3 regions of the Sporosarcina sp. FSL K6-1540 genome follow, and region 3 is predicted to be linked to each of the others. Evidence: riboswitches for the same ligand, from Rfam matches in the RefSeq annotation. Region 3 holds a riboswitch; each other region holds the start of a gene.
The links. A riboswitch is a leader RNA that binds a small molecule or an ion and turns the genes downstream of it on or off. The one in region 3 is predicted to bind preQ1.
Positions count from the first base shown of each region.

Region 1 (11,223 bases), 2.3 Mb from region 3:
TGTACAATCGACATTGTTTCCATTTTGGTCCGGGATAAGGAGAAAGAACGTCTAGCGACACCTGGAACGAAGATAACGGATGACATTCAAGAAATCCTGTTAAATCCGGACATTGACCTCATATTTGAGGCGATTGTTGGAGAAGAACCCGCTTATACGTTTCTTTCGGATGCAATAGAAAAAGGTTTTCATATAATAACTGCGAATAAGACCATGTTTGCGAAACATGGTCCGGCGTTACTAAAACATGCGGAGTTCCGTGGAGTTTACGTTGGGTATGAAGCAACGACGGCGGGTGGCATACCGATTATCCGTACGGTGACAAACTTGTTACCGACAGACCGGGTGTTACGAATTAGAGGTATTTTGAATGGCACTTCCAACTTCATCTTAACGAAGATGCGGGAAGAGGGAATTCCATTTAAAGCCGCGCTTCACGAAGCACAGACGCTTGGCTATGCGGAAGCGGATCCGACGGACGATATAAGTGGCAAAGATGCCTTTCGGAAACTGATGATTTTGAGTGCACTTGCATTCGGTACGCAACCAAATTGGCAAGACGTTTCGGTTGTTGGAATCGACAAGATTACTATTGAAGATGTGGCGGATGCATCTAAGGCTAAGCTTCGTTATCGGCATGTCGCTGATATTTTGATTGACGAAAAGGGGACATTGCACGGAAGTGTTGGCCCGGTACTTATCGGAACTCATCATTCGCTATATGGTGTCGAAGGTGTGGACAACGCAATCATCGTTGAAACTGACTATCTCGGTGCCTTAACACTTGTCGGTCCGGGTGCAGGTATGTACCCAACGGCAAGCGCAATGGTCGGAGACTTCCTTCAAATGATTGGAAAACGTGAAAAGGTTCTTGTTAATAGTTAAGAAAAAGCGATTCCATTTATGGAATCGCTTTTTCTAGTTATTATTTTAATTTCATCAACTTTAATTCGGCTTTCAACGCTTTGAGCAACGCGACAACCATGAGCAGCATGACGAAAGAGAAGGGCAATGCAGCGATGATGATCGTGTTTTGCAAAGCGGTGAGGCCGTTGACAGATAGCAAAATGAGCGCAATTGTCGATTGGATAACGCCCCAAATGAGCTTCACATTATTCGGCGGTGTCAACGAACCATTCGTTGACTGCATGCCAAGGACAAATGTTGCTGAATCGGCTGAAGTAACGAAGAACGATACAATCAATAAAATTGCGAAGACTGATATCATGAACGACATTGGCATAACATTGAACATTTCGAAAATCGTCAGTTCTGTACTGGATTGCGTCAAGTCGACAAGCCCTTTTTTCTGGATATCAATCGCTGTCGTTCCAAACGCTGAGAACCAGAATGTAACCAGCAAAGTAGGTGCAGCAAGTACGCCAATCATGAACTCCCTGATTGTACGGCCTTTTGAAACACGGGCAATGAACATACTGACAAACGGTGCCCATGAAATCCACCATGCCCAGTAGAATATTGTCCAGTCGTCAAGCCATTTCCGGTCGGTAGAGTCCAATGGTGCTGTACCGAAACTCATTTGGACAAGGTTTGAAAAGTAGCCGCCAAATGAATCAGTGAACATATTGAAAATGAGTAATGTCGGTCCAAGAACGACGATAAATCCAAGCAGTGCAAGAGCAAGGACTAAATTTGTATTCGATAAATATTTTATGCCCTTACTTAATCCTGACCATGCAGATGCAACGAACAGGACCGTGACGATTGCGATGATGACAAATTGTGAAAAGATATTGATCTCAACACCAAATAAGTAGTTTAGGCCTGCATTAATTTGAACAGCGCCGAAGCCGAGTGATGTAGCAACGCCGAATGCTGTTGCGAAAACGGCGAGTACATCGACGAGAGTACCCCATGGTCCAACCATTTTTTCACCGAATATCGGCTTCAATGTTGCTGAAATTAATCCCGGTTCCCCTTTGCGGAACTGGAAGAAGGCTAAAGATAGCGCAATGACTCCGTACATGGCCCATATGTGAATCCCCCAGTGAAAGAAAGATTGACGTAAGGCTTCTTTGAAAGCAGCATCCGTATTTGGATCTTCCGAAGCAGGACTGATTGCAAAGTGTGATAATGGTTCAGCGGCACCATAAAAGACTAGGCCGATACCCATCCCGGCGGAAAACAGCATGGCAACCCATGTAACTGTTGAAAACTGCGGACGGTCCGTATCTTTTCCAAGCCGGATTTTTCCGTATGGACTGACGATGAAAAAGAAACTGAGCGCTAACATAAATGACATGAGCAGCATATAGTACCAACCGAAAGACGACGCAACAAAGTTTCGGACATTCGTTGTAACAGCCTCAAAACTTTCAGGTGCAAACGCGCCATATCCGACGGTCAAAATAATCAGACCAATTGTGATGTAAAAGACATTTGAAATTTTCTTCATAATTCCCCCTCGTGGAGCTGGTAATTTGGAAACAGCTTCTTACTATACTAGCAAAGCATATTGAAAGCAACCAATCGATGTATTTAGTATTTTCTCTTATAGCGATTTCCATACCTTTAACGGAACGATACCCTATCTTAAATAAAACAAAACCGGCTGAAAATCCGTAGATTTTCAACCGGTTTTTCAATCTTCATCTTTAATGTCACGATCGGGTGGAATAGGTTCGTTCCGCCATTCATCGATTTGGTGTTTTAACATTTCGAGCTGTTCTAAATAGAGTCCAAACTGATCTTTGTTAATAAGGAATTTTTCACCATCATGGACGGAACGGATGCGACCTTCCCGCACGTACTTTTCTACTTGTTCGACAGGCATACCTAGATGTTCAGCGGTTTCTTGGATTGTTATGTACATCGATCCATCTCCTTAAAAAATCCCTCTATTTCAATCGCTAACAGTGAAATGGAGGGGATGGGTTATGTTAAATAAGTTTTTCGAATTTCAAACGTTTATTTAAAATCATCATAATCGGAATCCCGATAGCCATAACGACGAATTCACCTATTGCGACTGTTAACCAGGTAAGTAGGAAAGGCAGTTCTAATGCTAGATTCAACTCGAAAGCAATGATGAACATTGTAAAGGTGAAAACAAGCGTGTTGAAGACCATTCGCTTGAATATTCCAGATATGAATTTAGCAGAGAAAATCGTAATTGAAAGGGCTAGGATTGATTGGCTTACCCCAAAAAATAAGTCATACATACCAAGTGGGGAAAATAAGTTTGTCACAAATACACCAAGCACAATTCCAAATATGAGCTTTTTATTGAACACGACAAGATGGTTGAACATCTCAGGGATTCTAAATTGGATGGCTGAGTATGCTAATGGTGCTATTAATAGGGAAACAGCTACATATAAAGCGGCGATAATCCCGCTAATGGCCATTGTTTTTATTTTCATTATTCATTTCCTCCTAGTTTTTTTAGCGTGGGATGGTTGACGAACCACGTGTTAAAAAGCCTGCAATCCAGTGTATCATAGTGTTTTTGATTCGTACATGTCAATACATGTGAAAAATGAAGAAGTAAGAATTTGGATAGGATAAATATCGATGTCAGAGTCTCGTTGGGCCATGGAACAGCTCGGTATAAATGATCGAGAAAAGTGTAGGAATGATGAATGTGGTTAATCAAGGCGAGGGAAAAGAGCTATCAACCTCTAGGGGAAATAGCTCTTCTTTGGGAGTTTAATGAATTTTCTAACCTTTCGGATCTAAAGGTTTGTTCGCTTTGCCATCCAGTTCCGTATGGCAGTAATAACTTCTTTTAATTCCATCCCGCTGTCCGTTAGCTCATATCCAACTATAGTAGAAGAAGGCTCAAGTTGTTTTTTTGTAACGAGGCCTTCTTTGATTAATTCATTCAACCGTTCTGTTAAAAGTCGATCTGATATCCCTGGAATATCTTCAGTGATTTCATGAAAACGCTTGGGTCCGGACATTAGTGTATAAATAATTACCCCCATCCATCTCTTACCAATAAATTCAATTGTATCGTGAAAGTTGTTGCAGACATGTGATGAATTCCCACAATTTTTCGGTTGATTCACTAGTCGAACCTCCATTCTGCTTTATCTTTCATCTATCTTAACATGTATCGTTAGGGTTGACATAACAAACTTACTAATGGTAAGTTGAATGCAGGTACTTACTATTAGTAAGTTTTAGAAAGGGAGGCAATACAATGACTACAACATTGAACTCACATTTATATAGTGTAATGAAGGACAGAAAATCGGTAAGGGTGTTCGATCCGAACGCTACAATCGCAAAAGAGGAAATTGCAGAAATGCTGAAGCTGGCAACAATAGCTCCTTCATCTAGTAACCTGCAATCTTGGAGTTTTATAGTTATCCAAGACCCCGAGGTGAAGAAAGAACTGCAAGTAATCGCTAACAATCAAGTCCAGGTGGGGGATTCATCTGCCGTTATCGCTGTCTTAGGTAATATCGATGCGTATAAAAAGGTGGAGCAAATCTATACACAAAATGTTGCAGAAGGTCATATGGATGAGTCGATTAAAGATCGTACGATTGCCAGTACGAATGCGGTCTATCCAACTATTCCAAGAGAGGCAAGAATGAATATCGCTTCTTTCGATGCGGGGCTAGTTTCTATGCAATTGCTGTTGATTGCCAAAGAAAAAGGCTATGATACTTCAACAATAGGTGGCTTTGATAAAGTGAAATTTGCTGAGAGATTCGACCTTCCTAGTGATCAATTCCCAATTGTACTGATTGCCTTAGGAAAGGCCGCTTCCCCGGCATACGGGTCTTCCCGCTTGCCTTTAGATGAAGTTGTGCGTTTTATATAAGAAATTTATTGCCCGGGATGCTACATGCATTTCGGGCTTTTTTGTATACAGATTTTTAGTTTATATTAATAACAATTATTGACATTATGTTAAGTTGTATTTATGGTTAATACTAATTAACTGTTAATCGGAACGAAAGAAGGTGTTGTAATGGATTCTAGGTTATCTAACAATATGAAAGAGATTATTAAACGTAGAAGAGATGGATTGCAATCAGATTCCGAATACCAAGATGTGATTGAAAATAGGCATCTGTAAAACAAGTGAGCTAACGACAAGGTTACGAATTACGTCAAGTACTGTAAGCCAATTATTAAACAGACCTGAGAAAAATCAATAAAGAAAATCGTAGGGAATTGAAAATAAAACTCGATCAATTAAGAAGGATAGCCTATTTCGAAAAACTTACATAAATTGAGCAAACGATTAACGAAAAGTAGTAGGAAAAGTTAGGAATGAAGGATATTCAGGAGTTACATCGTATATTTCAAAAGTTGGAAAACATTATAACTCAAAAAAAGTGAGGTGGATAACATGGTATATAAAAGGGAATCAATCCATATTGTATGGCTAATCTTATTATTACTTGTTTTGGCTTCTAATTTTGCTTTATACCGCTCTTCCTTTGGGCTTAACCTGTTGCCTACAAAAACGAATGGTGTCGTGCTAGGTTCCATCCTTGATTTAACCATTGTGGCACCCGTTTTATTTTTAGCTTGGCAACGTAAAATGAGTTGGAAGTATCTCATTGTGTTGATGGCTGGGGGCCTTATGGTTGCACGCTTTATGATTCCGATGGAGTATTTAGCTCCTTTTAAGACGATTACGTTAGCAGGTTTTGTAATAGAAGGTGCACTCGTTTTACTTGAAGTTCTGTTGTTAGTAACTCTTTTTAAATATTTACCCGAAATCATTCAAACGGTGAAGAAAAGCCCTTTACCACTTTTATTTTCTTTCTCTCATGCAGTGGACGAAAAGGTAAGAAAGCATCCGATTATTCAAGTGATTTGTTCGGAAATGCTCATGTTTTATTATGCTTTTTGTATTTGGAAAAAGAAACCGCAAGAAAAAGACAATACGTTCACACTCTACAAAAAATCAAGTTTAATCGCCTTTCAAGTGATGATGATCCATGCAATTGTGATTGAAACAATCGGTATTCACTGGTGGTTGCATGACAAATCATTTATTTTATCGCTTATTCTGCTAGTGATAAACATCTACTCAGTCCTGTTATTTTTAGGTGATATTCAAGCACTACGCTTCAATCCTTTGCAGATAGAGCATGAAAGTATGTATGTTTCTCTAGGTTTGATGAAACGTATGGAAATCCGATGGGAAGATATTGAGGAGATAATAGAAGACCCTGATGTATTGGAACAAAAATTTTCGAAGAATACGATTGATTTTATTGCACGTGATTTTGAGAAAGTGTACCCGAGTGTCCTATTAAAGTTGAAATATCCAGTAGAAGCGACACTGTTGATGGGGGTAAAGAAATTCTATGATCAAGTAGCTATTCGAGTAGATGATTCGGAGAGGTTTAAAGAACTGGTGAAGCAAAAGTTATGAAGATAGATGTTGTATCTCACCGGTTTAGCTAGGTTCGTATAATCACTTGTGGATTCAATTAAGTAGAATTAAGGTATTGGAGAATTTGATTTATGTGGTATCTTCTACTGTAGAGAGAGTAAGGGGGGATCACTTTGTCACAACGTATTTCATATCTAGTCGTGCTGGTAGGTGCGATACTTTGGGGGACGACTGGCACAGCCCAAACATTCATGCCGCAAACGATTCATCCGTTGGCAGTTGGGGCATCGAGGCTTGCTATAGGGGGTTTTTCGTTACTAGTTATTTTGCTCATTATTCGTAAAATCGATTTTCGAAATTGGCCTTGGAGATCTACCCTGTATGCAGCTATTTCGATGGCCATTTTTCAGTATTTATTTTTTTCTTCTGTCAGATTAACGGGGGTTGCTATAGGCACGGTCGTCACAATCGGAAGTGCTCCAGTTTTTTCTGGAATCATTGAATGGTTACTAGTAAAACGCCGTCCGACCCGGGTGTGGATCATGGCGACAGCACTTGCAATTATAGGGTGTGCACTGCTCTTTTTAAATAAAGATGGAATCGTTGTAAATCCAGTGGGAATCGCGATGTCACTTGGGGCTGGATTGTTGTTTGCTTTTTATACACTTGTCAATAAAGACGTACTAGACAAGGTAGATCCTGTGCCTGCTGTTGCGGTTATCTTTTCGATGAGTGCGATAATGCTCATGCCATTCTTGTTTTTATTCGAAACGGAAGGGCTTATGACGGGGCGTGGAATTTCTGTTGTGTTGTATCTTGGGATTGTCACAACCAGTGTGGCATATATCCTGTTTTCTGCCGGATTGAAACGGATACCTTCATCGTCAGCAGTCACCCTGTCACTTGCTGAACCACTTACTGCTGCTATATTGAGTGTGATTGTTGTAGGTGAACGACTGACAGGAACGTCGTGGATGGGTATTGCGATGTTGCTTGGCGGAATTCTTGTGTTGACGTTGAGTGGTAGGAAAGTGAAGGTTTGAACAGTCTTTTTGTTTTTGAAATTCAAAATACAGGAAGCTTTAAAGGCTTCCTGTATTTTTTTGATTTTTCGATTTGGAATAAAGCTTTGTAGCGATAAAACCGACCAAGATTAGCATCGTTGCTAGGATTCCACCTTCTAGGCCGAATGCACCACCAGTCAGCCAATCATGTCCCTCGGCTAGTTCAACGCTATAGATGCCATTTGGTGCTGTACCGCTTACCGCAAATCCAAAAACATTCCCTTGGAAGTAGTTCCACGTAATATGATAACCAATCGGTAGCCACAAACTTTTTGTGGCGTCAAACATATAAGCGAATAAAAGCCCGACCAGTGCAATATTCATTAATCCTAAAAGACTTACATTTGGATTTGCACCATGGGCGATGCTGAAAATTAAAGCGGATGCTACGTAGATAACCCACTTTTTATTTCCCCTACTTGCCATGGTGGACATGACATATCCTCTAAAGAACATCTCTTCAAAGATTCCGACAAGAATAAATAGAACTAGAAAAGTAATCGTAAATATTGAGAAATGAGGGTTTGACAATGAATTAAGGAGTGTCACATTGCCGGTCGCCATCAATACAATAAAAATAAAGATAATCGATAATGCACCAAGAAACAGTCCAAACCATAAGTCTTTCAACGAACCTCTAAAGCCGAGCTCTTTCATGGAACCCTTATTTATAAAACGCCATAGTAAAAAAGTAATCACTATTCCACCGACTGTACCACCGCCTTGCATTAAAAGGGAAATCCAAGGGTGTGAATCGAAAGCAGTTTGCATATCGAGATAACTAAATCCCTCACTAAAAGGTGCTTCAGTGAACATCAATAAAAGAATCCCAGGAAGTGAGAATAACTGTTGAACAATTAGCATGGCTATAAAAGTTAGTAAAATAAGCCAGCCAGCCCTTACTTGACCTGATTGGTTTTTAAACATCTTATCCCTCCCAATTTCCACTGTTTTCATACCGAATAGTCGTGAGCTGTCTGTCGCGGTTGTGCTTGCCGAATGGCTGCAAGTAGTAGAAGAAACATGATATCCATAACTAAGGCGCCCATTGTCAGCATGAATGTAAGTGTGATCCATTGGTCCTCAGCTATATTCATGGAAAATGACATGAGCATAAGCACGGATAAGTGGATAGCTATATAAAATGTATAGACACTTTTCGTCTGGTTTATCAATGCTTGATTAGCATAGTCATTGACAATACTTTTTAGAACAGCGAAAAGAAAATAGGCGACAATCAGTTTTAGGACGAGTAAAGCAAGTGAATAGACTTCCCAAATACCGAGATAATGCGCAGAAAGATTAACGAAAATTGCCGGGAAAGAAATGACTATGCCTAGTCCAGCTACGATTCCTGCTTTTTTTGCATGAGGATATTTATCGATAAGCATGAAGCATCCGGAGTAAATCAAATAATATCCGACAGGGTCAGCTAGCCAATCAAAACCAATATGGACCCGGAAAAAAATGAAAAGATACCCCCAGAACATATACCTTAATGCTTTATCCATTGGTATCCCCCTTTGTTTTCTCCTTGATAATTGCATTGACATCTTTTTGTTCCAAATAAGGTTGATGATTGAATCTGACGGTTGTTGAGAAAAACCTGCCTGACTCTGACTTTCCGGAAATATGTATACTTAAATCAAATACTGCTTTGAGGTTTTTAGAAATGCTACTGTACACGCTTAGTCTTTCACCATTCTTCAAGTCGAATGGAAGTTGAACATTTTTCAAATCTAGCCCAGGCAACTTCCTCCACTCTTTTTCCATCGGATCGAGAAACTCTTTCTCAGTGGTCTGGGAAACTGTAGGGTTACTCGGCGAGTTTATTTTAATAAGGAAATTATCCTGTAAGACTTCTTGATATGAACCTTTAATTGTATCGACTGTAAGGGGCTCAGTAGCTCGATAATCTGCGTTATTATAGTTACTACCCATCATTGTACTTACTTGTTCGAGGGGGATTCTTTCATTGAAGTACGGAAAGATATTCACGATGCCAATGGGGGTTGTTATCTTTTTTCCATTTGAAAAAAAGATGTCCATTTCAGTGAAAGAATAAATTTCAGGAACAGAGGGTTGTTCTAAGTCGAACCTCACATTGACACTTCTTAATACATGATTATTAAATGACTGTCTATTTTGAATTCCTTCGTCTGCAAAATAAGGGTCTTCTGGATAGCCGATTAGTTCACCAGTAGAAACAGACGAGACTACTGAAGAGTCATTCTTGTTCGTTAAATAATAAAACGTTATATATATATAATCCTGCAACTCCACATCAATATAATGATCCAAGAAAATAGGCTTATCTAGTTGCTTGGAGTGAGCGTAAATAGAGTTTGAAATCCAACTTATACCAATCAGAATTAGTGCGATCCAAAAAAAACGGGGTTTCATAATATATCCTCCTTTGTTTGTGAATTGGCATATTACCTTAGTATACCAAATGGAAATGACCGAATGACTGTCACCTGGTCATTTTTTCTTGAAACAGCCTAATTTTACCTAATAAAAAAACACCCTCCTGTGTAGTTAGTTTGGTTACTAACTGAATCGATACAGGGGGTGTATATTCAAGTTTTACATGGTTGTATTAGGGCTACTGAACTTTATTAAACTTGCTGAGTTTTCATCACTTTGTTCAAAACACATGCACCTAGAATTGCGACCAAACAAATTGAGCCTACTATCCAAAATGCCAAAGAATTTACCCCACTGAACACTTGTTGATAAAATAGAGCTCCAAATACTCCACCAAGTAATGGGCCAACAATTGGAACCCAAGCATAATGCCAATCGGATGATCCTTTTCCGGGAATCGGTAAGAAAAAGTGAGCTATTCTTGGACCTAAGTCACGTGCAGGGTTTATCGCAAAACCGGTTGTTCCCCCAAGTGACAAACCAATGGAGAGGACAAGAAATCCGATGATTAGTGGATTAAGTCCTTCCGTAAATTCATTTGCACCAATCGCTAATATCCCGAGGACGAGTACGAATGTACCGATCATTTCACTTACTAAGTTGGAAAGAGGCTTTCTTATGGCCGGAATAGTTGAAAATATAACTAACTTTTGGTCTTTATCGCTTGTTTCTTCCCAGTGTGGTAAATAGTTAACGTAAACAATGACTGCTCCGAAAAAAGCACCAATGAGTTGAGCTAAAATATACGATGGAACATTTGCCCATGGAAAAGCCCCAATTACGGCTAATCCTACTGTAACTGCCGGATTAATATGGGCGCCACTTATCCCGCCTACGGCATAAATAGCTACTGCTACAGCGAGACCAAAGCCCATCGTGATCACAATCCAACCGGAATTTTGTGCTTTAGTTTTATTAAGCACGACTCCGCCAACAACACCGCAACCTAAAATCACTAAGATCATCGTTCCAACTAATTCACCTAAAAATGCCGACATAGGAAATCCCCCCTGATTGTCGATACGGGATAGAAAAACATCCACAGCTCGTTTTCGAAATTCCGAAGATTTTGTCGTGGATGTTATCATCTATGTTAAAAGAGTTATCTCTTTATCAGTCCGTGTGGATCGATAACGAACTTTTTCGCTGCGCCTTTATCAAAAACTTGGTAGCCATTCGGTGCCTCTTCTAATGAAATAAGCGTAGCATTTACTGCCTTGGCAATTTGGGCTTTCCCGCTCAGTATTGATTTCATTAAAAACTCATGGTACTTCATGACAGGAGTTTGTCCCGTAACGAAATGATGTGCTTTTGCCCAGCCTAATCCCATTCGGATTTTCAGCGTCCCAAATTTGGCATCTTCATCAGTTGCTCCTGGATCTCCAGTTACGTACAAACCTGGAA
Region 1 is NZ_CP152018.1:1,365,989-1,377,211, reverse strand. Features, by position in the region: gene MKY15_RS06100 (homoserine dehydrogenase) at 1-885, shown strand, start outside; gene MKY15_RS06095 (BCCT family transporter) at 926-2,416, opposite strand; gene MKY15_RS06090 (excisionase family DNA-binding protein) at 2,603-2,833, opposite strand; gene MKY15_RS06085 (QueT transporter family protein) at 2,901-3,383, opposite strand; PreQ1 riboswitch class I at 3,391-3,437, opposite strand; gene MKY15_RS06080 (helix-turn-helix domain-containing protein) at 3,696-4,031, opposite strand; gene MKY15_RS06075 (nitroreductase family protein) at 4,166-4,795, shown strand; gene MKY15_RS06070 (beta-carotene 15,15'-monooxygenase) at 5,330-6,367, shown strand; gene MKY15_RS06065 (EamA family transporter) at 6,502-7,371, shown strand; gene MKY15_RS06060 (CPBP family intramembrane glutamic endopeptidase) at 7,411-8,319, opposite strand; gene MKY15_RS06055 (hypothetical protein) at 8,346-8,903, opposite strand; gene MKY15_RS06050 (hypothetical protein) at 8,896-9,795, opposite strand; gene MKY15_RS06045 (MIP/aquaporin family protein) at 10,011-10,817, opposite strand; gene fdhA (formaldehyde dehydrogenase, glutathione-independent) at 10,922-11,223, opposite strand, start outside.
Region 1: it holds a riboswitch for preQ1, as region 3 does, so the genes downstream of both, MKY15_RS06085 (QueT transporter family protein) here and queC (7-cyano-7-deazaguanine synthase QueC) in region 3, are expected to answer to the same signal.

Region 2 (11,223 bases), 360 kb from region 3:
GAATAGTTTTTCGTCTTTAAGTTCGATGGCAAACATGTAGTCATCTTTCTCAGAACTAATCTCACTAAGAAATTTCTCGTGGTCCGCCTCAGTAGGTGGAAATGGAATACCATCATTCATTAATAAACGACTTTCCATTATATCTTCAATTGCAAAGAAATTCGCATAATCCTCTTTTGTAATTTTACGTAAAGCAATTTTATTTCCTGATAAAAAACTCTCACTATAATGCTTAATCAATTTAATGTCCCCCAATTAAATTGCAGGGGTCAGCAGTAAGGGTTTGCGATATTCTACTGTGCCCTTGCGAAGTTTTTTTGTTCACTTAATTCTTTTAAAACTTCTACTGCAATGCTCGATAACATAGGCTAATCTCCCTTTTTTTTGATACTCAAAGTATACATTGAATTCGCAGAAATTTCCAACCAATTATAGTTTTTTAATTTTCAAGGGAGTTCGATAAGATAAAACATGCCCAAGAAACCTAAGTAGCTCCGGTAATGTGGATATAAGGTTGGAAGACAACAAATAACATATTGTTCAACAAGTTAAATAACATTAAACTTAGCACAAAAAAATCGCTTGGATATCAATGCGGCCACTGAAAAAGTTCTTTTTCATAGTAAGAACTAGTTGATTGTAGTGAAAAGCGGGTTTTGCGAGCAAGGGTCAAGAATGACTTAATTTCTGCAAAGAACACAGAAATACGGAAAATCGAACCCTTTGCTTTTCGATTGGCTAAAGCCGTGCCTGCGGAAAGCATCCGCTCGGAACGAAAATCAACGGGATTGAAGGAAATATGACTTTTTCATTGGCTTCATATCAATCCGAGCGATTTTCATTTTAGCGTACTTATCTTTTTCAATTAAAGCCATCTTTGCTTAAACAAGGGATTTATTCACCTGGCATATAGCCAATTACTTCATTGAGATTGGGGTCAATAAGTATTAAAGGGGTACCAACCACAACATTCTCTTTGTCTTCAAAAGAAACGATTAATATCTCTTTTCCTTCATAAGTTTTATCCAACAATTCATAGCTATTATTCGCAATCATTTTCTTCACTTTCGCACTTTTCCAGTCTTTTTTAGCATTGTCATTCCAACCTTTTTCTTCGATAAACGCCCAAGCAACTTCTCTGACATTTTCATAACTATCTGTATCAGTGATATTCCCTACTTCTTGGTTATTTGAACAACCAACAATCAAAAATGCTGTTATTGCTAAATATAAAAATTTCAACTTCATATACTTTTCACCCACTATTCTTATTACTCGCCAGGTTTACCAGTATAAATCACTACACCTTCACTATTGTAAGCAATATATTCAGCTTCATAGACATCATTACTATCAATTCTAATGATTCAAACCTTTCAGCAGAACCTTTGGGTAGAAGTTCAAAGTCATAGAAAATGTCCGTAAGTCATTGACGATTGGAAGCAAAGTGTGTTTTGCTAGTTCCTTCACCATTTAATTGTTGAAGTGGCCGTGGTCGATCCAACAATTAAAAAAACAAACTAAACAAACACGAAAGTTTAAACTTTCGTGTTTGTTTCTGTATTATTAGATTCAAAGGTTTTCCACGAAGAAATCGAAGCCCATCGCTGTCGCAATGCCGAATACAAGCGTCCATAACGCAATGCTAATCGTCATCCAAATTGTCGTATTCACTTTACTTGCCCCAAATAACAATCCGATAAACGCCGCAATATGTGTTCCGATTAAAACCGGACCGAGCAACGCGAGTCCAGGCATACCATATTTATTCCAGATTCGTTTCCCCCGCTCAGTCCGCTTCGATTCTTCTTTTCCATCCTTCTTTTTCCTTGACTCCATCCATTCCTTCACTTTTTGGAATGCAATAATGAGAATCAGCACCGTCAACATATTACCAACGAATGCAAGGATCATAACCCAAAACGGGGACAACCCTCTAATGATGCCTAGCGGGATGACAAGTGCGATTTCTAACCACGGAATGGCAGCACCTAGAAACACTAAAAAATATTCAAACATCATTCATCTACCCCCGTATATTTCCTGACTTCTGTGTAATAAATTAAATATTGCCCCATTGAAAGAAGTAAAAGAACCATTACCACACCAATCGTTCCAACTTGGAGTCCTAAAGACAAACCAGCAAAAAGGGGGATGGACCAAACAAAATAAGTATAGACTTTCTTTGTCGCCCGTTTCGTAACCTCTTGAAATAGTTCGTCATCCTCCATATATTCTTGCGGCTTCCATGAGAATACATTAATTTTATGATTCGGCATCCGTTTATTGTGCTTGACAACATTCCAAGTAAATAACGCTAAATAGAAAACGAAAACAAGCAGCGCAACTCCCCAAATCACTCCCCATTCCCCTTGCACATTAACCTCGAAGCTCCTATCTCCCACTGTGAAAACAGAAGATAAACCAACCAGCCAAGTGAGGAGCATTGCTATAACGATGACACCCATTTGCCATAGAGGATACGTAATTCTCATATCATTCTTCATTGTCATTCCTCCCCTTCTAACCAAAATAATTCGTTAATGTCACATTCCAATGCACGTGCCAATCTCAATGACAGTGTCACGGACGGTGAAAATTCCCCTTTTTCGATGAAGCCAATTGTTTGTCGTGTCACGCCAACACGTTTTGCCAGTTCAATTTGTGTGAAATCATGTCGTGCTCGCAATTCTTTCAGCCGATTCTTTAACATCGTGACACCTCCTATTCATAATGTATACTAAACTTAACATTATGTACAGTATTATTAACATTAAGTTAGATTTAATATACAAAAAAAGCCCAGGCATCAAAACCTGGACTTGTTAATCTATAGAAGTTGGATGTGAGTACTTGCCAATTAGTTACAAGTCATTTTTTGATGTAGTCAGGACTGTCGATTACGTTATGACCGGCATGGGGCTAGTTATGCTCACCACGGGTGTACTTATGACCGCCACGTGCTACTCACATCAAAACCTGGACTTGTTAATTTATTTTATTACAACAATGAAGCAAGAACCGCTTTTTGCGCATGCAGTCGATTGCCCGCTTGCTGAAATACATAAGAATTCGGTCCATCAATAACAGACGTCGCAACTTCTTCTTCACGGTGTGCAGGTAAGCAATGCAAGAACATATAATCTTTTTTCGCATGTGCGACCAATCCGTCGTTAATTTGAAACTCTTTGAATGCTTCTAGGCGTGCAGCCGCTTCCTCTTCTTGGCCCATACTCGTCCAGACATCTGTATAAACGACGTCAGCTCCAGCGACAGCCTCTATTGGATTCGTTGTTTCAAAGACACTTCCGCCATTTTTAACAGCAATGGCTTTCGCTTTCACTAAGAGGTTCGGATTGTATTCGAACCCTTTTGGCGTCGCGACAGCTACGTTCATACCCATATGTGCCGCAGCAATTACAAGTGAATGCGCTACATTATTACCGTCTCCTACATAAGCTAACTTCAGCCCCGCTAATGAACCTTTCACTTCCAAAACTGTCAGCAAGTCTGCTAGCGCCTGACACGGATGGAAAATATCCGTCAAACCATTGATGATTGGAACCGAAGTGTGTTGTGCTAGTTCCTTCACCATTTCATGTGAATTCGCACGGATCATGACGCCGTCCAAGTACTCAGACAATACATGACCTGTGTCATAAACGGACTCCCCACGGCCAATTTGCAAGTCACGTGCATTCATGAACATTGCATGCCCCCCAAGTTGGATCATACCCACTTCGAATGAAATACGTGTACGCGTTGAATGCTTTTCAAAAATCATCCCCAGTGTTTTTCCGGCCAATAAATTCGGCATCTTGCCAGCCGCCATATCTTTTTTCATCGCATCTGCTTTATGCAATAAATACGATACCTCTTCATGTGTATAATCAAGCAGGGTAAGTAAATCTCTCCCTTTCAATCCTTCTACTATTTTCGCATTATCCATTTCAATCTTCACCATTCCCTCATCCCCTATCGTTTATTTCAATTGGTATCTCTGATTATATGTATGCATAATTATAAAGTCAAGTGTATTTTTATAGATTTATTCAAATAAAAAAACTGCCCAGACCATTTAATTGGCCTGAGCAGAATAATCGTTCAATTATTCAAATGTAATCTTATTCACCGTGTCACGGTCTAATTTCTTAATGACTGCGACAATCAGTTTCACTGTATTTTCATAATCGTCGCGGTGCAGGATACCTGCATGCGAGTGAATATAACGTGTTGGAATACAGATTGCAAGTGATGGTACGCCATTGCCTGACAGATGAATTGAACCTGCATCTGTTCCTCCGCCTGGAATCGTTTCAAACTGATAAGGAATGCTATTCTCTTCAGCTGTATCAACAACAAGTTCACGCAACCCTTTATGCGATACCATTGAAGCATCGAATAATAGAATTTGTGGACCATCGCCCATTTTACCAGTAGCTTCTTTGGACGTAACACCTGGCGTGTCGCCAGCGATTCCTACATCAACTGCAAATCCGATGTCCGGCTGAATTTTCGTTGCCGCTGTGCGCGCACCACGAAGACCTATTTCTTCTTGTGCAGCCCCCACTCCGAAAACGATATTTGGATGTTTTTCATCTTTAAGCGCTTTCATTACGTCAATCGCAATTGCACAGCCGATACGGTTGTCCCACGCTTTTGCAAGAAGGTATTTTTCATTATTCATCACTGTGAATTCGAAATACGGTACAACCATATCTCCAGGTAGAATGCCCCACTTCATTGCTTCTTCTTTCGAAGTTGCACCAACGTCAATGAACATATCTTTAATATCGACCGGTTTTTTACGCGCTTCAGGCGATAAGATATGCGGTGGTTTCGATCCAATAACACCTGTAACTGTGTCCCCTTTGCGTGTAACGATTGTCACGCGCTGTGCAAGCATTACTTGTGACCACCAGCCGCCTACTGTTTGAAATGATAGGAAACCTTTATCGTCAATTTTAGAAATCATGAATCCAACTTCATCAAGATGTCCCGCTAGCATGATTTCGGGTCCATTCTCATCGCCAGTTTTCTTCGCGATTAATGAACCAAGACCATCCTGTTCAATATTATCTACAAATGGCTCTATGTACTTTCTCATAACTTCACGGGGTTCACGTTCGTTACCAGGAATCCCTTTTGCGTCTGTAAGTTCTTTCAGCATCACTAACGTTTCATCTAATTTCGTCAATTCCTTCGACCTCCTAAATAAATCGTACATGAGTAGTATATGCGAAAAGTGCACTATTATCAAAACATTTAGGATTGAGAATCAAATAAAGTAGAGAGTTGATTGAAATCACTATATAGTCGGCACTCAACAAGTGGAATGTTCTTCCAAAACAACTTAGTCGCTAGATTTGTTCGTTATACCCTGCAAGATATACCACCTTGTTAACTACAAATAAGTAGTGCCGAATATATAGTAATAAATAAAACATCTCCATAAAAACAGCGTTACCTCAACTATAGAGGTAACGCTGCCGTTGTTTATTCAAAAAGCAATATGCAATTCTATTTCCAAGTACAATTACAGCAATTCTTTCCGTAAATCTGCAGCACTTTTTGGAGAAAGCAATCCAGGCGCAATGTCGAAGACTGTTTTCGCACCCGTCTCACCGTTCTGATGCAACCTATAAGCTGCGCGTGCGTACGCAACAAGCACGCTTGATGTGAATTCAGGGTTGCTGTCGAGTTTCAAGGAATACTCCATCACTTGTGCGCTGTCTTCCCCTGTCTTACCGCTGCGAATCACGAAACCGCCGTGTGGCATCGCAGAGTGATCCTGTTTCAATTCTTCTTCAGTAATAAAAGTCACTGTCGTATCGTAATCTGTAAAGTAGTCAGGCATCGTGACAATCGTTTCTTTCACTTTGTTGCCGTCAACGCCATCTGCTAAGACTACATAACATTCGCGGGTATGCTTCTCACGCGTAGTCAATTCTGGTAACGAACCGCTACGCACTTTGTCAACTGCGTCCGGAACAGGAATTGTATATTGGACAGCACCTTTTACGCCTTCAATTCTTCTAAGCGCATCGGAATGTCCTTGGCTCAATCCTTTGCCCCAGAACGTGTAAGTAGCACCTTCCGATAAAACTGCTTCGCCGTACAAACGATTGATGGAGAACAAACCTGGATCCCAGCCGACTGAAATGATGGCAATCTTACCGTTAGGTTTAGCCGATGCATCTACAGCTTCAAAATAACCCGGAATTTTCGCATGTGTATCAAAGCTATCCACCGTGTTGAATAAAGCTGATAGTGCCGGGCCTTGCTCTGGTAAATCATTTTTCGATCCGCCGCAAAGGATGAGTACATCGATTGCATCAGTAAATTTATGAATGTCATCCATCATATGTACGGATACATTGCCATTCAGTAATTTCACATCTTCCGGATTTCTCCTTGTAAACACACCAACCAGTTCCATATCTTTATTCTGATTGATTGCAGACTCAACACCGCGTCCTAAATTTCCGTAACCTGCAATTCCGACTCTAATTGTCATCGTCGTATTTCCCCTTTCAATCTGTTGCATTCAATTTCAGCAATTTATAGTATAAGTTTATCTCTTTATTGGTCATTTTTCTATATAACTCGTCCGCTTTCGTAAAAAAAACTTCATCAATGGCAACGAACCCATAGCCACCGCCATTTTGTCTTAGCACAGGAAGGCCCTCGTATTTTAAGGGATAGCCGCCTTCCTCGCGAATAAACCCTTTTAACGACTTCATATATTTCATAATTTCACTATGCAATTTTTCATTACCATGCATCGGTTCCGATGATGTAAAGATAAGCGTCGTCGTCTCACCGTATGAACCCGTTCCGATTGAATCTGCCACGTTTTCTGCAATCCATCCTGTAAACCGACCTTTGACACCTAGACGACTAATTTTATCAAAAGCTGAACTTAGAATTTTAATTTTCATCAAAGACAAGTCTGATTCCTCTTCCTTTAGCTTCTCATTATCAAAATGCATGACCCATCCTCCAGTCGTCATTTCTCGATCTGATACGCTTTCTAGGCCGACAAAAGGTCCGAATTTGCTGGGTTCATCACTATACAGCTCTGCGAAAGTGTTTTGCATATCTTCTTGGACCGCTTCGGGCATGTTCACAAGCAGTTGCTTTTCTATTGTGAACACTTCATTCACAATCTGCCCAAAATAGAATGGTATCTCTTTTTGAACACTGATTAATGCTGCAGCCAATCGGGAGCTCTCGTCTTCAAGACGGAGATTCAGCAAAAATGGAATTGTTTCCACCTGACCGTTACCCTTCCAAATAATTGCTTCCATCATTATCCTATCAACAGAAGATTGCACATGCTTCACAGCAATACCCGCTTTGATGATTTCCTCCACATCGAAATAATCCGTTAGAATGAACAATTCGATAGAAGTATCTGCTTTAAGATGCGGGATTAATGACACTCCTGCAGCAATTGATTTGTGAAAGCCCCTTTATTCAGGTTGTTTCAAATCGGGAGAGGACATGTTTACTAAATCCCTCGCAAAAAACGGTTCGGAATAATGTTCCAAGTCTAGTTGAACGAAAATATATCGCTTTTCAATTTCATTTACAATTTCGCTATCATCTTGTTTTTTAAATAAGTTTGTAAAAAAGCCCACTCAGCGTTTCCCCCTTTACCCATTCATATATTTCATTAATCTTATCGTTATCTTTCATTAATTGCTAAAGAATATGTTTTGTTCACAATCTCTCCTTTTCCCCTTAGGTCCAAATAATGCTAAAGTATAGGGTAGGATGTTATCTATTAATTGAAAAGAGGCTTCATTATGCGTGGTTTTGTTTACCTCATCGTTTTCTTCTCGTTTTTTGATTTATTTTCGCAACTGCCTGTCATGAGCCCATTTGCATTATCTCTTGGTGCTACACCATTTTTAGTTGGACTTGCAGTTGGTATGTATTCATTTTCAAATACTATCGGGAATGTCATTTCCGGTTTCATGACTGACAAAAGAGGACCTTTTTTCATACTCGTACTTGGACTATTTGCTTCGGCACTCTCTCTCTTCCTCTACGCGTTTGTTGATGGACCAATGTCATTGCTCGGTGTCCGCTTTGTCCATGGTTTTATGGAAGGGCTAATTGTACCAGCTGCGTTCACTTTCCTGGCAAATCGTGCCGAAGAATCTAAACGAGGTAAAAGTGTTGCAATTTCAGGTGCATTCGTTGGATTGGCAGCGATTATCGGTCCAGCTTATGGTGGTATTGTGGCAGCTAAAACAAGTACACCTTTCATTATGGCGGTCAACGGCGGCATCATGATGCTACTGGCAATACTTGCATTCTTTGTTCTCCGATCGTTTACATATGTACGAAAACAGCCTTCAAAAGGAGCTGACAGTTTCCGTGTCAGATATCTTTTCCAACATCCGGGGATGGTCAGAGCATTCGCGGGAGCATTCTTCTTAATGTTCTCACAAGGTGTACTTGCCCTTGTGTTGCCGCTAAAAGTTGAATCACTTGGATTTGATACCAAAACAACGGGGTTGTTACTAAGCACATTTGGCGTCGTCGCTATTCTCATCTTCTTATTGCCCATCAATCGAGTTTTTGACCGTGTACGGCCAGTTGTGACACTTGCATTCGGAACAACACTTATGGGATTAAGTATGCTGTTCCTGAGTCAAGTTGAGGAATTGAATTACTTATATATTGCAATGTGTATTTATGGGGCTGGATTTGCTTTCCTCTTCCCATCCATCAACTCGCTGCTAATCGATTCTTCATCTCCTGAATTTCGCGGGAAAGCATATGGTTACTTTTACGCGTTCTTCTCGATTGGTGTCGTTGCAGGTTCAAGCTTGATTGGATTCTTGGACTTGGAGTACCGAGGCGCTTTCATGCTGACAGGATTCATCCTCCTCGCTGTCGCTTTATATGCCTTGATTGGCTTGAAGAAAAAAGGATCTATTGACAAATCATCGCACGTCCTATAATGTCAGATACGAAATGAATACCCTGTTCGGGAGAGGTTCATAGCGACCCTCTATAAAAAACTATGGATGACGGAATTTACGCCATGTGCATTCGATATGGCCGTTTTCCCGGCGCCTATGGACCTCCCTGACAAAATATACGGGAGGTTTTTTTAATTGGCTGGAAGAGATGAAGCAACATTGACCGACTTAACTTTGCTCGGCAATCAAAACACGAAATACGTGTACGAGTACAACCCCGATGTTTTAGAGGCTGTCGACAATATGCATGTGGATCGCGATTACTTTGTTAAATTCAACTGTCCGGAGTTTACATCACTTTGTCCGATGACAGGGCAACCCGATTTCGCGACGATGTATATCAGTTTTGTGCCGGATAAAAAACTTGTGGAGAGTAAAGCACTCAAATTATATCTATTCAGTTTCCGAAATCATGGCGACTTTCATGAAGACTGCGTCAATATTATTATGAATGACATAATCAAACTAATTGAACCGCGTTATATCGAAGTATGGGGGAAATTTACGCCGCGTGGCGGCTTGTCAATCGATCCTTATTGCAACTATGGCAAACCCGAAACAAAATATGTACAAATGGCGGAACACCGGATGATGAATCACGATATGTATCCGGAAAAAGTTGATAATAGATAATTTGATAACAAAAAACCATCCGGACTGTTCATTGTCCGGATGGTTTTTATGCGTTTTGCATTTGAAAAGTCTTGATTTCTTCCATGAATGCTTCCCCGTATCTTTCCAATTTCGCAAGACCAACACCATTTACTTCGAGGAAATCATCATTTGTAACAGGCATTCTTGCCGCCATATCACGCAACGTTTTATCTGAAAAGACGACGAACGGCGGTACACCCGCTTCTTGAGCCAGTTTCATACGTAGTGCACGAAGCTGGTCGAATAGTGGATCATCATTCGCAACTTGCATTGTAATAACAGTCACTTTTCGATTGACTGTCACTTTACCTGTCAGCACATCTTTCCCTTGTTCACTGACGTAAATGGTTGGAAACTGCCCATTCTCCACGCCAAGATAACTTTCTGAAATGATGAACTCGATGAAATCAGATATATCTTTTGCGCTACGCCCTTTCATTAAACCGTATGTCGTTAATTTATCGAAACCGAATTCAATCACCTTCTTGTTCCGAGATCCTGTTAATACTTGTGCAATCATCGCCTTGCCAAACCGTTGTCCCATTCGAATGACACATGACAATACTTTTTGAACGTCTTCAGTCACATCCGTACTTTCACGTGTGTCGGTACAATTTGCACAGCGACCGCAGTCCTTCACATCTGTCTCTCCGAAATACAAAATAATGAATTTCTGAAGGCATGTTTCTGTATGGCAATAGTCAATCATTGACTGCAATTTTTCAAGCTCTGCCGGAATTCTGCTTGGGTCTTGTGATTGATCAATCAAGAAACGCTGGGTTTGTACATCCTGTGATGAAAATAGCACAGTACAAGCACTGTCAAGCCCATCACGTCCTGCACGCCCTGCCTCCTGATAATAGCTCTCCATATTTTTCGGCATCTGGTAATGAATAACATAGCGGATATTGGATTTATCAATTCCCATGCCGAATGCATTTGTCGCAACCATGACTGACGCCTCATCATTCAAAAAACGGTCTTGTCCAGACTGACGTTCAATATCTCCAAGTCCAGCATGATATTTCGCAACAGACACTCCACTTTTTTGAAGAATGTCGTGCACATGATCAACCGCTTTTCGTGTAGCAGCGTAAATAATGCCCGCTTCTCCTTCATTTTTACGGACGTATTCTTTTACAAATTTTTCACGGTCTTGCCCTTTGACGACCGAAAAAGTGAGGTTTGCCCGCTCAAATCCTGTCATAACCGTATTATTTTCACTAATTCCAAGCTGACGGCAAATATCTTCCCGGACAGCTGGTGTGGCAGTAGCTGTTAGTGCAAGGAGAACCGGCTTTTTATCAAATAGAGAAACAATACTGCTTATATTGCGGTAACTTGGACGAAAATCGTGACCCCATTGCGAAATACAATGTGCTTCGTCAATAGCGACCATCGGAATTGTCATCCGCCGCAACTGATTTTTGAAAGACGGTGAGTCAAGACGTTCAGGGGCGACGTAAAGAAGCTGATACTCGCCCAACACGGCTCTCTCCATTGTTTCAAAGTATTCCTCTGATGAAAGTGAACTATTGATGTACGCTGCGGGAATCCCTACTTGGTGGAG
Region 2 is NZ_CP152018.1:3,259,197-3,270,419, reverse strand. Features, by position in the region: gene MKY15_RS15455 (GNAT family protein) at 1-240, opposite strand, end outside; gene MKY15_RS15450 (hypothetical protein) at 895-1,248, opposite strand; gene MKY15_RS15445 (small multi-drug export protein) at 1,573-2,019, opposite strand; gene MKY15_RS15440 (hypothetical protein) at 2,019-2,507, opposite strand; gene MKY15_RS15435 (helix-turn-helix transcriptional regulator) at 2,510-2,713, opposite strand; gene argF (ornithine carbamoyltransferase) at 3,002-3,964, opposite strand; gene MKY15_RS15425 (M42 family metallopeptidase) at 4,109-5,197, opposite strand; gene MKY15_RS15420 (diaminopimelate dehydrogenase) at 5,537-6,517, opposite strand; gene MKY15_RS15415 (hypothetical protein) at 6,534-7,445, opposite strand; gene MKY15_RS15410 (hypothetical protein) at 7,476-7,643, opposite strand; gene MKY15_RS15405 (MFS transporter) at 7,812-8,978, shown strand; PreQ1 riboswitch class I at 9,005-9,048, shown strand; gene queF (preQ(1) synthase) at 9,135-9,632, shown strand; gene recQ (DNA helicase RecQ) at 9,679-11,223, opposite strand, start outside.
Region 2: it holds a riboswitch for preQ1, as region 3 does, so the genes downstream of both, queF (preQ(1) synthase) here and queC (7-cyano-7-deazaguanine synthase QueC) in region 3, are expected to answer to the same signal.

Region 3 (11,223 bases):
AACTTGTTCTGTAAAAAGACTAGGTCCCGTTACAATGTAGTTTCCTTTTGTTAATTCTGCTATGAATCTTACAATATCTTGTAATAAAAATGAAATGCCAATCGCTGTAATAAGCGGGATTAATCTAGGTGCATTGCGTAATGGTCTATATGCCAATCTTTCAATACCCATCCCCAAAAAACCTGTAAGGAAAGCAGTTACAATGAGTACAATAATTAGCATAACAATGGCAGGTAGCGCCGCCCCCCATCCAGTGCCTGTCATAAAGATTAATAGGGCTGTCCCAATAAAAGCACCTGTCATAAAGATTTCCCCGTGTGCAAAGTTAATTAATTCTAATATCCCATAAACCATTGTGTACCCTAAAGCAATTACAGCATACACAGTTCCTAGGGCAAGGCCATCAATCAAGACTTGCGGGATCGTTTGTATTATTTCGTTCAGCATAAGCTACCTCCTTGTCCAAGGTGTATAAAAGAAAGCGCAAGGCGCCGCACAGCTCCGACAGACATAAGCCGGTCTGACTTATGACCGAGGAGCTGGCGCCTGGAGCTAGACAGTCAAAATGAATCGTACCCTTCCAAGCTACTTAATTTTCGACTTCACCTTCTAATTGCGGTGGATAACTAGCTTCTTTATAATTAAAAATAAATACTTTTGCATACTTATTGTCGCCAATGTCATCAAAGCTTACTGTTGTCAACACACCTTGATAATCTTTTATTCCACGAACAGCATCTCTTACTTGCTCGCGTGTCGGCAATTTATTATTATTTGCTGTAATTGCATTCTCGATACCTTTTAATACCACTCCCATAGTGTCATAGCCGTATACTGAGTATGCTTCTGCATCACGATTGTTAATTTCTTTGTACCTTTCCATAAACTCTTTTCCAGCTTCTGATTCAGCAGGATCTCCTGCTAGAGTAGTAATGTACGTATTTTTAATTGCATCTCCAGCAATTTCAACGAGTGTAGAAGAATCTAATCCGTCTCCACCCATAATCGGGATATCAATACCTTTTTCTCTCGCTTGTTTTATTAATAGCCCGCCTTCTGCGTAGATTCCCCCGAAGTATACTAGATCTGGTTTCTTAGAAAGGATTTGGTTTAGAACTCCATTAAAATCTTTCTCTCCAAGCGTAATCCCTTCAAACCCAAGAATTTCAGCTCCTGCATCTTCAGCACCTTTTTCGAAGGCTTTCGCAAGCCCCGTACCGTATGCTGTTTTATCTTGAACGATAAAGATTTTCTTTGCTTTTAAAGTGTTAACTGCATAATCAGCCCCTGCTGGACCTTGAGAATCATCTCGAGCAACAATACGATTCACTGTTTTTAATCCTCTATCTGTAACTTCAGTTGCTGAGTTGGCTGGTGAAACCATTGGAATACTGTATTTTTCATATACTTCTGAAGATGGGATAGCAACACCTGAGTTGAAGTGACCGACAACTGCGAATATAGATTTATCTGCACCTATTAATTGAGCATTGGCCACCCCTTTTTTGGGATCGGCTTGGTCATCGAAAGGGACGAGTTGCAACTCAAATCCTAATTCTTTAAACTTTTCCTTTTGGTCGTCTAATGCAAGCTGTGCACCTAGCTTAATTACTTCTCCAATTGCGGCACTACCTCCTGATAGTGGTGTCTGAGTAGCGATTTTAATAATCGGTAAATCTTTTCCCCCAGTCGTTTTGGGCTTTGAACCACAGCCCACTAACATACCTACCACCAAAACTCCCGCTAACAATAAAGCTAAAGATTTTTTGACCTTCATGTTGACCCCCCATTCTTCTTAATTGAAGTACAAGCCTTTGTATATGTATATTGATTAGAAACAAGAATTAGGACAGATTATTCATTTTTATTTTCAGGAATTTAGTTCCAGTTAAGCACAATAATGAGAAATCCACAAAAGAATGTTTGTTTTGTGCCATATTCAATAAAAAAACCTCTCCCCAGTTCAACCAGTGAACCGAGAGAAGTCTATGATTTAAGCTGCCTACGGCAAATGTTAACTAAAGTTGGATGCAAGTCCAAGATATCCCGTTATTTTTACGGACGCGTAATGAATCTGTAATCAAATTGCTGTTGTACTTGCATATTCAGTTCTCTACTATTAAACGTATAGGCATTGACCAGTCAATGATTAATAGAAAAGGTGGCTGAAATACATAATGAGAAAAATTGCATGTTCACTACTTTTAGCAGGCACTTTAGTATTCGGAATGGCAAATAGCGATGTAGAAGCGAGCACGCATACAGTTAAAAATGGGGAGTCACTATGGAACATTTCAAAATCAAGCAAGGTATCCATAACCAATCTAAAAAAATGGAATAACTTAACGTCAGATTCACTCTATCCAAATCAAATCTTACAAACATCAGCTAAGAAAACCAATTCAGCGTCTAACGGCATTTCAGCAAAAAAGGGAACCTTTAAGACAAAATCCAATGTCAATGTGCGTTCCGCTGCTGGTACAACAAATAAGGTTGTTGCTAAGGTAAAAAAAGGGACGACGTTAACTGTTTCACAGCAAAAAAAGTTGGGGAACGATGTTTGGTTTCACGTAAAAGTTAACAAAACATCCGGATGGATACTTAGTTCTCTTTTAACAAGTGCAAACAAATCAACTTCCAAATCATCCACTGCTTCTCAAAACGTTGTTGATCAGGCAATGAAGCTAAGGTTTATACCCTACCTATTTGGCGGGACGACAAAAAACGGCTTTGACTGTAGTGGTTTCGTACAATATGCTTTCAAACAATCAGGGAAAAAAATCTCACGCACCACGCTTAGCCAATTTGCGCAATCGAAGAAAGTAACCTCGCCCAAACCAGGTGATTTGGTCTTTTTCAAAAATACATATCGTAAAGGCATTTCACACGTCGGCATTTACATTGGCAATAATAAGTTCGTGCATGCTGGGGGCAAGCAGTCGCAAGTAACAAGCTTAAGTAACAGCTACTGGAAATCAAAATTTGATAGTTTTAAACGGCTGTAAAAAGAAACCCTGACTCGTAAAACCAATGGAATCCGTTATGAATGCGATTATTCTAACAGCCGTATTATCTGCAGGTAACTCTGGCATGTATACGTCCACTCGCGTTCTTTGGGACTTGGCGCACGAAATAAAAGAGCTTCCAAATCGTACAAAATGGTTCCTGCTTGGTCCATTATTGGTGCTATTTCTATGTATTTTCATTATTTTAGATCAAAACTTTCAAGCTTTCATGGGTAGCGGAATTGATTGGAATAGCGTAGTCATTCCCTACGTCGGTTTACTATTGTTCTTAATCGTTTGGCTAGTCTATAAAGTAGAACACAAATCAAAATTGATTCCATTGAAAGACTGTGATTTTGAAAACAAATACCCATAAGTAAAACAGCTGAAAGAAAAGGAAATCCTTTTCTTTCAGCTGTTTTTTCCTTTTTGTAAAGAACCCCAACTTTCAGCTTGCCATTGTCTCAATGTCTCCTGTTATTTTGCGTTTCATTTCTGGAATTTGAGATTGATTTCAACGATTTCAGCACGGCTACCGATTCTAAGAGGGGGGCCCCATGTACCAAAACCAGAAGTTACGATTGAGTGAAGCTGACCTTTCATTATGTGGCCATAATGATTTTCAAAAATCCATCGAGTAATTAGATTAGCTGGAAATAGTTGACCTCTATGCGTATGTCCCGATAACAGTAAATCGATGCCACTGTCACTTGCCTCGTCAAATTCAACGGGCTGGTGGTCCATCATAATCATTGGTTTGTTTTGGTCTAAGTCGGCAACTAATGCAGTTGTTGTAATCCTACTCTTTGCCGCCAGATCTTTTCGACCAATGATGTAAAAGTCATCGGAAACGAGTGCTGTTTCGTCTGCTAGTACATGGATGCCGATTTTATCCATTTCGATAACTAATTGATCAACATCATTGCCATAATAATCATGATTCCCAGGTACTGCGTAAACGCCAAGTGGTGCATGAAGTTTCCCTAATATTTTCCCCATCTCTTTATCCAGGTATGGAGCAATGTAGTCATCGATAATATCACCAGGAATTAAGATTAGATCGGGGCGTAATACCTCAATTTCGGCAACTAAACGTTCCAAATGCTTTTCACCGACAATGCTTCCGAGATGAAGATCGGATACAACGACAAGTTTTAACTCTTTTTCTGTAGCTGGTTTATCAATAGCTACCTCATACGTTGTGACAACGGGACTCCAAGCATTGTACGAACCGTAGATAAGCACAACAACAAAGAATAATATCGTCCCTAATCCGATTTGAAAAATCAATTTCTTTTTCAATAAGCAGATCGCGAGATTGATCAAAGGTAATAATAGTAAACTATAGCCAAAAATCACGAGCCAAAATCCGCCGATGAATTGGATAGGTACCCATGACCAAAACCGTCCGATGAAAAAGGACAAACTAAGTAAGATCATGAGCATTATATAGGTTTTCTTGAAGGCAGCAAATTGCGTTGTTTTCAGCCATACCCAGCCATTGTATCCGATATAAAAACATAACAGTAAATAGATCACTAAGACGAGCAAAATTAATAAAATAGTTGTAAATGACATCTGTTGTTTCCCTCACTTTATCACATCAATTACCGAACAAAGTTAGAGAGTAATGGTAACCGTAAAAATTGTTCCCTTCCCCTTCTCGCTTTGTATAGTTTTTTTAGCCATGAAGATCAATGATTATTTTTGCGATAGATAATCCTAGTCCGCCACGGTATTCACCTAAAAAAAGTACCTAAGTAACATCCAAAGATGCAACCAGGGTACTTTACTTTTAACTATTCTATCGTATTATTGTTCGCCGCTCAATTTAACAAGAATCTTCGCTTGCGTTTTGTCATTCGTTAACGCATCAAAACCTTTTTCAACAAGCTCTTCAAGCTCAATACGGCTCGTAATAATTTCTTTAGGGTTAATTTCGCCAGAATCCATCATATCAATTGTTTTCTGGAATACTGCAGGCTCATAAGCTAGTGTTGATGTAATTTTAATACCGGAAGCCGTTAAATCCATTGGTGAGAAGGAAACTGGTTTCGGGAATATAGATACAATAACAACCGTCCCCCTCGTTTTTGTGATTTTAATTGCCTGGTTCAACGTAATTTCTACGCCAGCTACCTCGAACGAGACATCAAAGCCTTCAGGTTCAATCTCTTTTCCAACTTCCAAAGGATTCACTTTACCTGAGTTGAACACATGTGTAGCTCCTACTGCCAACGCCTTTTCCAAGCGCTCTTCAGACAAGTCAAATACAACAATTTTGTTAGCACCCTGTGCTTTTGCAGCAATGATTGTCAATAATCCAATCGGGCCAGCACCAAATACAGCAACCGTTTGACCAGCTTGCAATCCGCCTTCTTTCACGGCCTGTACAGTAACTGCCATCGGTTCTACAAGTGCGCCTTCTTCAAGAGATAAACCTTTCGGAAGTGCATAAACGTTTTTCTCAGATACGACTGCAAAGTCTGCAAATCCACCGTCAGAACCTAGTCCAACAAACGTGAAGCCATCATATATATCATACTCAGACGATTTATTGCCATAGGTAATCAACGGATTGATAACGACACGATCTCCTGCTTTAAAGCGTGTCACATCAGAACCAACTTCCTCAACAATACCTGAAAACTCATGCCCTAACGTTAGTGGCGCTTCCTGGTTTGTCAATGGATCCGGACCATTTCCTGGAATTAATACTGGGCCTTCATGGTATTCATGCAAGTCACTGCCGCAAATACCAGTCCATGCCACTCGTACTTTTACATCATTTGCAAGAACTTCTTTCACTTCACGCTCTTCAACACGAATATCATTGGCTTTATACCATACTGCTGCTCTCATTGATAATTCATCTCCTTAAGTTGTTTGCATAGTTATCATACACCTAATTAAACAATTCATTAAACGATAGACTTATAATACGCGGATTGTATTATAAGAATTGTGTGCGCAACTGTTTCCAAACCCCTCTTCTAATCCCTTCCATCACCTATTTATGATATCATTAACGTTGTTCAAAAAAAGAGGTTCGAAAACTCCCTCTCTAAAAAACTAAGGAGATGTTTTATAGTGAAAAATGAAAAAGCGGTTGTCGTCTTTAGCGGCGGCCAAGATAGTACGACATGCCTGTTTTGGGCATTGAAAAATTTCCGTGAAGTTGCTACGGTGACGTTTGACTATGGTCAGCGCCATTCGGAGGAAATCGAGTGTGCTAGAAAAATTGCAGATGAGCTTGGAGTATCGTTTAAAGTACTGGATATGAAGTTGATCAACCAACTGTCAGCAAATGCCTTGACGCGTGATGATATCGAAGTGAATGAAGTAGTAGGTGAATTGCCGTCGACTTTCGTTCCAGGCAGGAATCATTTATTCCTGTCATTTGCCGCGGTCTATGCAGATGCGATTGGTGCTCGGCACTTAATTACGGGTGTCAGTGAAACGGATTTTAGCGGTTATCCTGATTGCCGTGACAATTTTATAAAATCGTTGAATGTGACACTGAATTTAGCTATGGACGGGCGGTTTGTCATCCATACGCCTTTGATGTGGCTCGATAAGTCCGAAGTTTGGGCTTTGTCTGACGAACTTGGTGCGTTCGACTTTGTGCAGAACAAGACACTTACTTGCTACAACGGAGTTCCGAGTACAGGCTGCGGGAAATGTCCTGCCTGTGTGTTACGGAATGACGGTCTCGCTACCTATTTATCTAAAAAGTCTGTAGGTGTCTCTGAATGATGCAGCAATTTTATCCGCAAGTTCAGCATTCATATCGTTTTGAATTAAACAAAGACATGCATTTTTCTGCGGCACATTTCATTCCAAGCGAAGATGCTGGAAAATGCCAAGTAATGCACGGTCATACGTATTACTTAAACATAACAATTGGAGGAAATGAACTGGATTCAATCGGTTTCCTGATTGATTTCAAGGAACTCAAAAACCTCATTCATGATAAATACGATCATTCTGTGCTAAATGATCATCCTGAATTTAACAATAATTTTCCAACGACGGAGAAATTGGCAGAACAGGTTTGCAAATCAATCCAGGAAGTTCTCCGAACGCGAAGCAATAAGCCAGTCTGTCTACAAGTCATTGTCCGAGAAACGCCGACTAGCTATGTCATCTATCGCCCTGAACAGGCGGTAGTCCTATGAAGATTCCTGTAATGGAAGTGTTTGGTCCAACGATTCAAGGCGAAGGAATGGTCATGGGATTAAAGACCATGTTTGTTCGAACAGCTGGATGTGATTATTCTTGTTCTTGGTGCGATTCCAGTTTTACATGGGACGGTTCGGGAAAAAGCACTTCGAAACAGCCGATAGAAATCATAGATGAACTTAAAGCAATAGGCGGACAGTCATTTTCACATGTCACAATTTCAGGTGGGAACCCTGCCCTTCATAAAGGAATTGGGGAACTTGTCGATTTGTGCCACGAACAAGGTTGGAAGGTCGCAGTTGAAACGCAAGCTTCTTTTTGGCAGGATTGGTTATTGAAAATTGATGACATCACGCTTTCCCCAAAACCACCAAGTTCAGGGATGGTGACGGATTTCAGTAAACTGGATACGTTCATGGAGAAACTGATTGATACGACTGCTACTTTGAAAGTCGTCATTTTCGATGAAAAGGATTTCAAGTTTGCGGAAGAGGTCCATCTGCGATATCCGGCGTTTCCTTTCTTTCTACAGACAGGAAATGACGATACGACGACAACTGACGATGCACTTCTCGTTTCGACATTGTTACAACGATATGAGTGGTTAATTGATTTAACAGTCCACTCCCCTATAATGAATGATGCCAAAGTGTTGCCACAATTGCATACTCTGCTATGGGGGAATAAACGCGGCGTCTGATAAGACTTATTCATTTCTCTGTGATCAGTATTGCATCTCTATTTTTGACATATAAAGATGATTTAATAAAGAACCAAGCGTCGGAATTGTTCTAATCCGACACTTGGTTCTTTTACTTGTGAAATTCACTATAAATCGATGAAGGCAGTTTTCTAAATTGATCGGTTTGTAAAGGCAATAAAAATAATAAAAGGTCCTCTTTTGTTCCCTTCCAATCTTCCATTCTCCCCATTGAAATCACTTCAACTATTACTTTTACAACAGATTGAGCCGACACGTTGTCATTTTCCACATCTAAATTTCCTCACTATTAGCCACAGTATTAACGAAAAGATCCCAACATTAAAATGGTTACCAAATTTGCGATATGTTAAAATTCTATGATAAAATAAAATCATTCAAAGAAGAAACTATAAGAGCATGCTCTTATAATCAAATATTTGAAGTGAAAGTAGACCGTTAACACTTATAATCATTACCAATAAAGTTAATCTTCAATCAGAGGGGGGTTCTTCATCCCCCACTGATTGTTTAAAGAACTTAGGCTAAGTGCGCCACGTCCTGTGGCAAAGCCTAAGTAACCAACAGGGAGGAATGAACTGCAATTCCTCCTCGTTGGCCCTAACCATTCGGGCTTTTACGGGCATTTGATCCCCCACTTATTCTTCTTGTGTCCTTTAAGACTTGAAGTGGGGGTCTTACTGCCCGTTAATGCGGGATAAAACGTACTCGTTCTGAAAATTAGATAGTTTAAGGGGTCGTTTGAAGATGATAACGGAGAATAAAGAACAAACTATATTTGATCACGCTGGAAATAAAATAAAAACAGACAGAGAAATTGATATAATCACTAGATTCGAAGAGCCATTGATAGTAATTTTAGGTAATGTTTTAAGTAACGAAGAATGTGATGAACTAATCAAATTGTCAAAGGACAAAATGCAACGTTCAAAAATTGGGAAGACTCGTGAAATAGATGAACTGAGAACAAGTAGTAGTATGTTTTTTCAAGAAAGTGAAAGTGAAAACGAAACTGTTGCTAGAGTCGAAAAGAGAATTGCGACTATCATGAATATTCCTATTGAACACGGAGAGGGAATTCAAATCCTTAAGTATACTCCTGGTCAAGAGTATAAAGCTCATTATGATTTTTTTTCATCAACAAGTAAAGTAGCAAACAATAATAGAATTAGTACGCTCATTATGTACTTAAATGATGTAGAACAAGGCGGAGAAACTTTTTTCCCTAAACTGAATCTCTCAGTAACCCCACACAAGGGTATGGCAGTTTATTTCGAGTATTTCTATAGTGATGATGATTTAAACAAGTTAACTTTACATGGTGGAGCACCAGTTATAGCCGGAGAAAAGTGGGTCGCAACGCAATGGATGAGAAAACAAAAATTAAGATAAAAAGCGCTCAATATGAGTGCTTTTTATTTTGTTAAATTCCATCAAAATTGTAAAAAAAGCAGGAATGATAATAGAAAAAAGAAAGGAGTAGATAAGGGACATTGTACTTAATTTACGAAAAACGGAAACTGTTGCATCTCAATAATTGCGGGTATACTTAGCATAAGGGAGTCTAAAAGAAACGGAGGTCAATGAGATGAAGAGGAAAATTAGTAAATCAGAGTACCGTATCCTTGAGAAGGAATTCCTCTTTTTGGAACAAACAAGACAATTGGAAACAAATCAGGCACGCAAACTTCTAGCAGAATATTTGCCTACTGAGCGACTAAGTTTTGTACAGGTATTGCTAGTCATCGGAGCGATTTTAATCGGCGTTGGCATTCTTAGCTTCATCGCAGGTAATTGGCAAGAAATACCGAAACTTGCGAAGTTCTTACTATTATTCCTTGGGACAGCCGGCTTTTATGCAGGTGGTCATAAGATGGAAGATATTTACCCGAAAACTTCACGAAGTCTCTATTATATTGGTGTATTTGTGTTTGGCGCCGGGATTTTTCTAATTGGTCAAATGTTTAATCTGGGTGAAGGTGTTTATACAGATTTCTTCATGTGGGGCCTCGGTATTTTACCACTCGCCTATCACTTGAAAGACAAACTCATTTTTGCGACTGCTAGCTTATTCTTCATCATTTACGGTTTCAAAGTGTTGAATGGAACGGTTGAATTACCTTATCTGCTTCTACTAATTATTCCGCTACTATTTTGGATGAATGAAAGACGGATGGGTCATTCCAAAGTTTTATTTATTTCCAATGTCATTTTGACTATACTATTTTCATTCAATTTATTCATTTATTTTGATCTGCATGAAGTACTAATTTTATGTACATTCTTTGCACTTGGATTGTTTCTTGCCTTCTATCCATTTGGCCGATACCAGTTGCCATCCGAATGGCTTGGTTCAGTAGTCTATGGAATGGCGGGGCTGTTTCTGACTTTCCCAAGTACATGGGGGGATTTTATACCGGCAAACAATACAGGAATAGCAGCGATTATTTTCACAATCATTTTTTCAATAATACTGTTGTACTTCTTGAAGATTGGCAGTTTGCCAGCGGTTCTTATTGTGTGCACATTGATCTTCCGCTTCTACGCCGATTTGTCATATAATTTTATGCCAAAATCGTTATTCTTTATCGTTGGAGGCTTGATTTTAATCGGTTTTGGTTTTTGGTTCGAGAAAACTCGGAGAGGAACGGTGATTGCACATGAACATGATGAAAAATAAGGGTATTGGTTTCATTGTTGCACTAACTGTCCCCCTTCTCCTATTAATCGGCCTGACAGTCAAACCATTATGGACATTGACATACGGAGATGATATAGCATTGCTGACAGTGCCAGTAGATCCAAGAGATTTACTGTACGGTGATTATGTCACACTCCGTTATGAAATTGAGGAAGTTCCGAAAAATGAAATTTCGACTGTGATTTTGGACAAACTCAACAAGTCGGTGAATTCCAATGGGTTAACTGTTTACGGAAAACTTGTTAAGCAAGACGATATCTATGTGTTGGATAGTTTATCTGATAAAAAGCCTAGAGGTAGCGTCTATTTAACCGGGAAACTGAGCAGTTATGATTACCAGAATGTTGATGGTGTTAACGTCCATTCCATCGATTTTGGCTTGGAACGCTACTTCGTACCGGAAAACACCGGCAAAGAACTTGAAGATTTATCAGCGAAAGGCCGATTGATGGCGCACTTGAAAGTGAAAAATGGCTATGGGATTTTGCAGGAGATTTCTGCGGTTAAATAATACATACGCACCTTCTTTATAATCACAATAAAAGCACTAGGCACGGAATCAATTCAGATTCCGTGCCTAGTGCTTTTTAGCTATTCATTCAAAACCATGTCCT
Region 3 is NZ_CP152018.1:3,624,135-3,635,357, reverse strand. Features, by position in the region: gene MKY15_RS17160 (branched-chain amino acid ABC transporter permease) at 1-447, opposite strand, end outside; gene MKY15_RS17155 (branched-chain amino acid ABC transporter substrate-binding protein) at 590-1,777, opposite strand; gene MKY15_RS17150 (C40 family peptidase) at 2,178-3,005, shown strand; partial or broken gene MKY15_RS17145 (hypothetical protein) at 3,037-3,381, shown strand; gene MKY15_RS17140 (metallophosphoesterase) at 3,495-4,583, opposite strand; gene MKY15_RS17135 (2,3-butanediol dehydrogenase) at 4,818-5,867, opposite strand; PreQ1 riboswitch class I at 6,044-6,087, shown strand; gene queC (7-cyano-7-deazaguanine synthase QueC) at 6,093-6,761, shown strand; gene queD (6-carboxytetrahydropterin synthase QueD) at 6,758-7,183, shown strand; gene queE (7-carboxy-7-deazaguanine synthase QueE) at 7,180-7,887, shown strand; gene MKY15_RS17115 (hypothetical protein) at 8,000-8,179, opposite strand; gene MKY15_RS17110 (2OG-Fe(II) oxygenase) at 8,656-9,300, shown strand; gene MKY15_RS17105 (DUF2157 domain-containing protein) at 9,497-10,588, shown strand; gene MKY15_RS17100 (GDYXXLXY domain-containing protein) at 10,569-11,120, shown strand.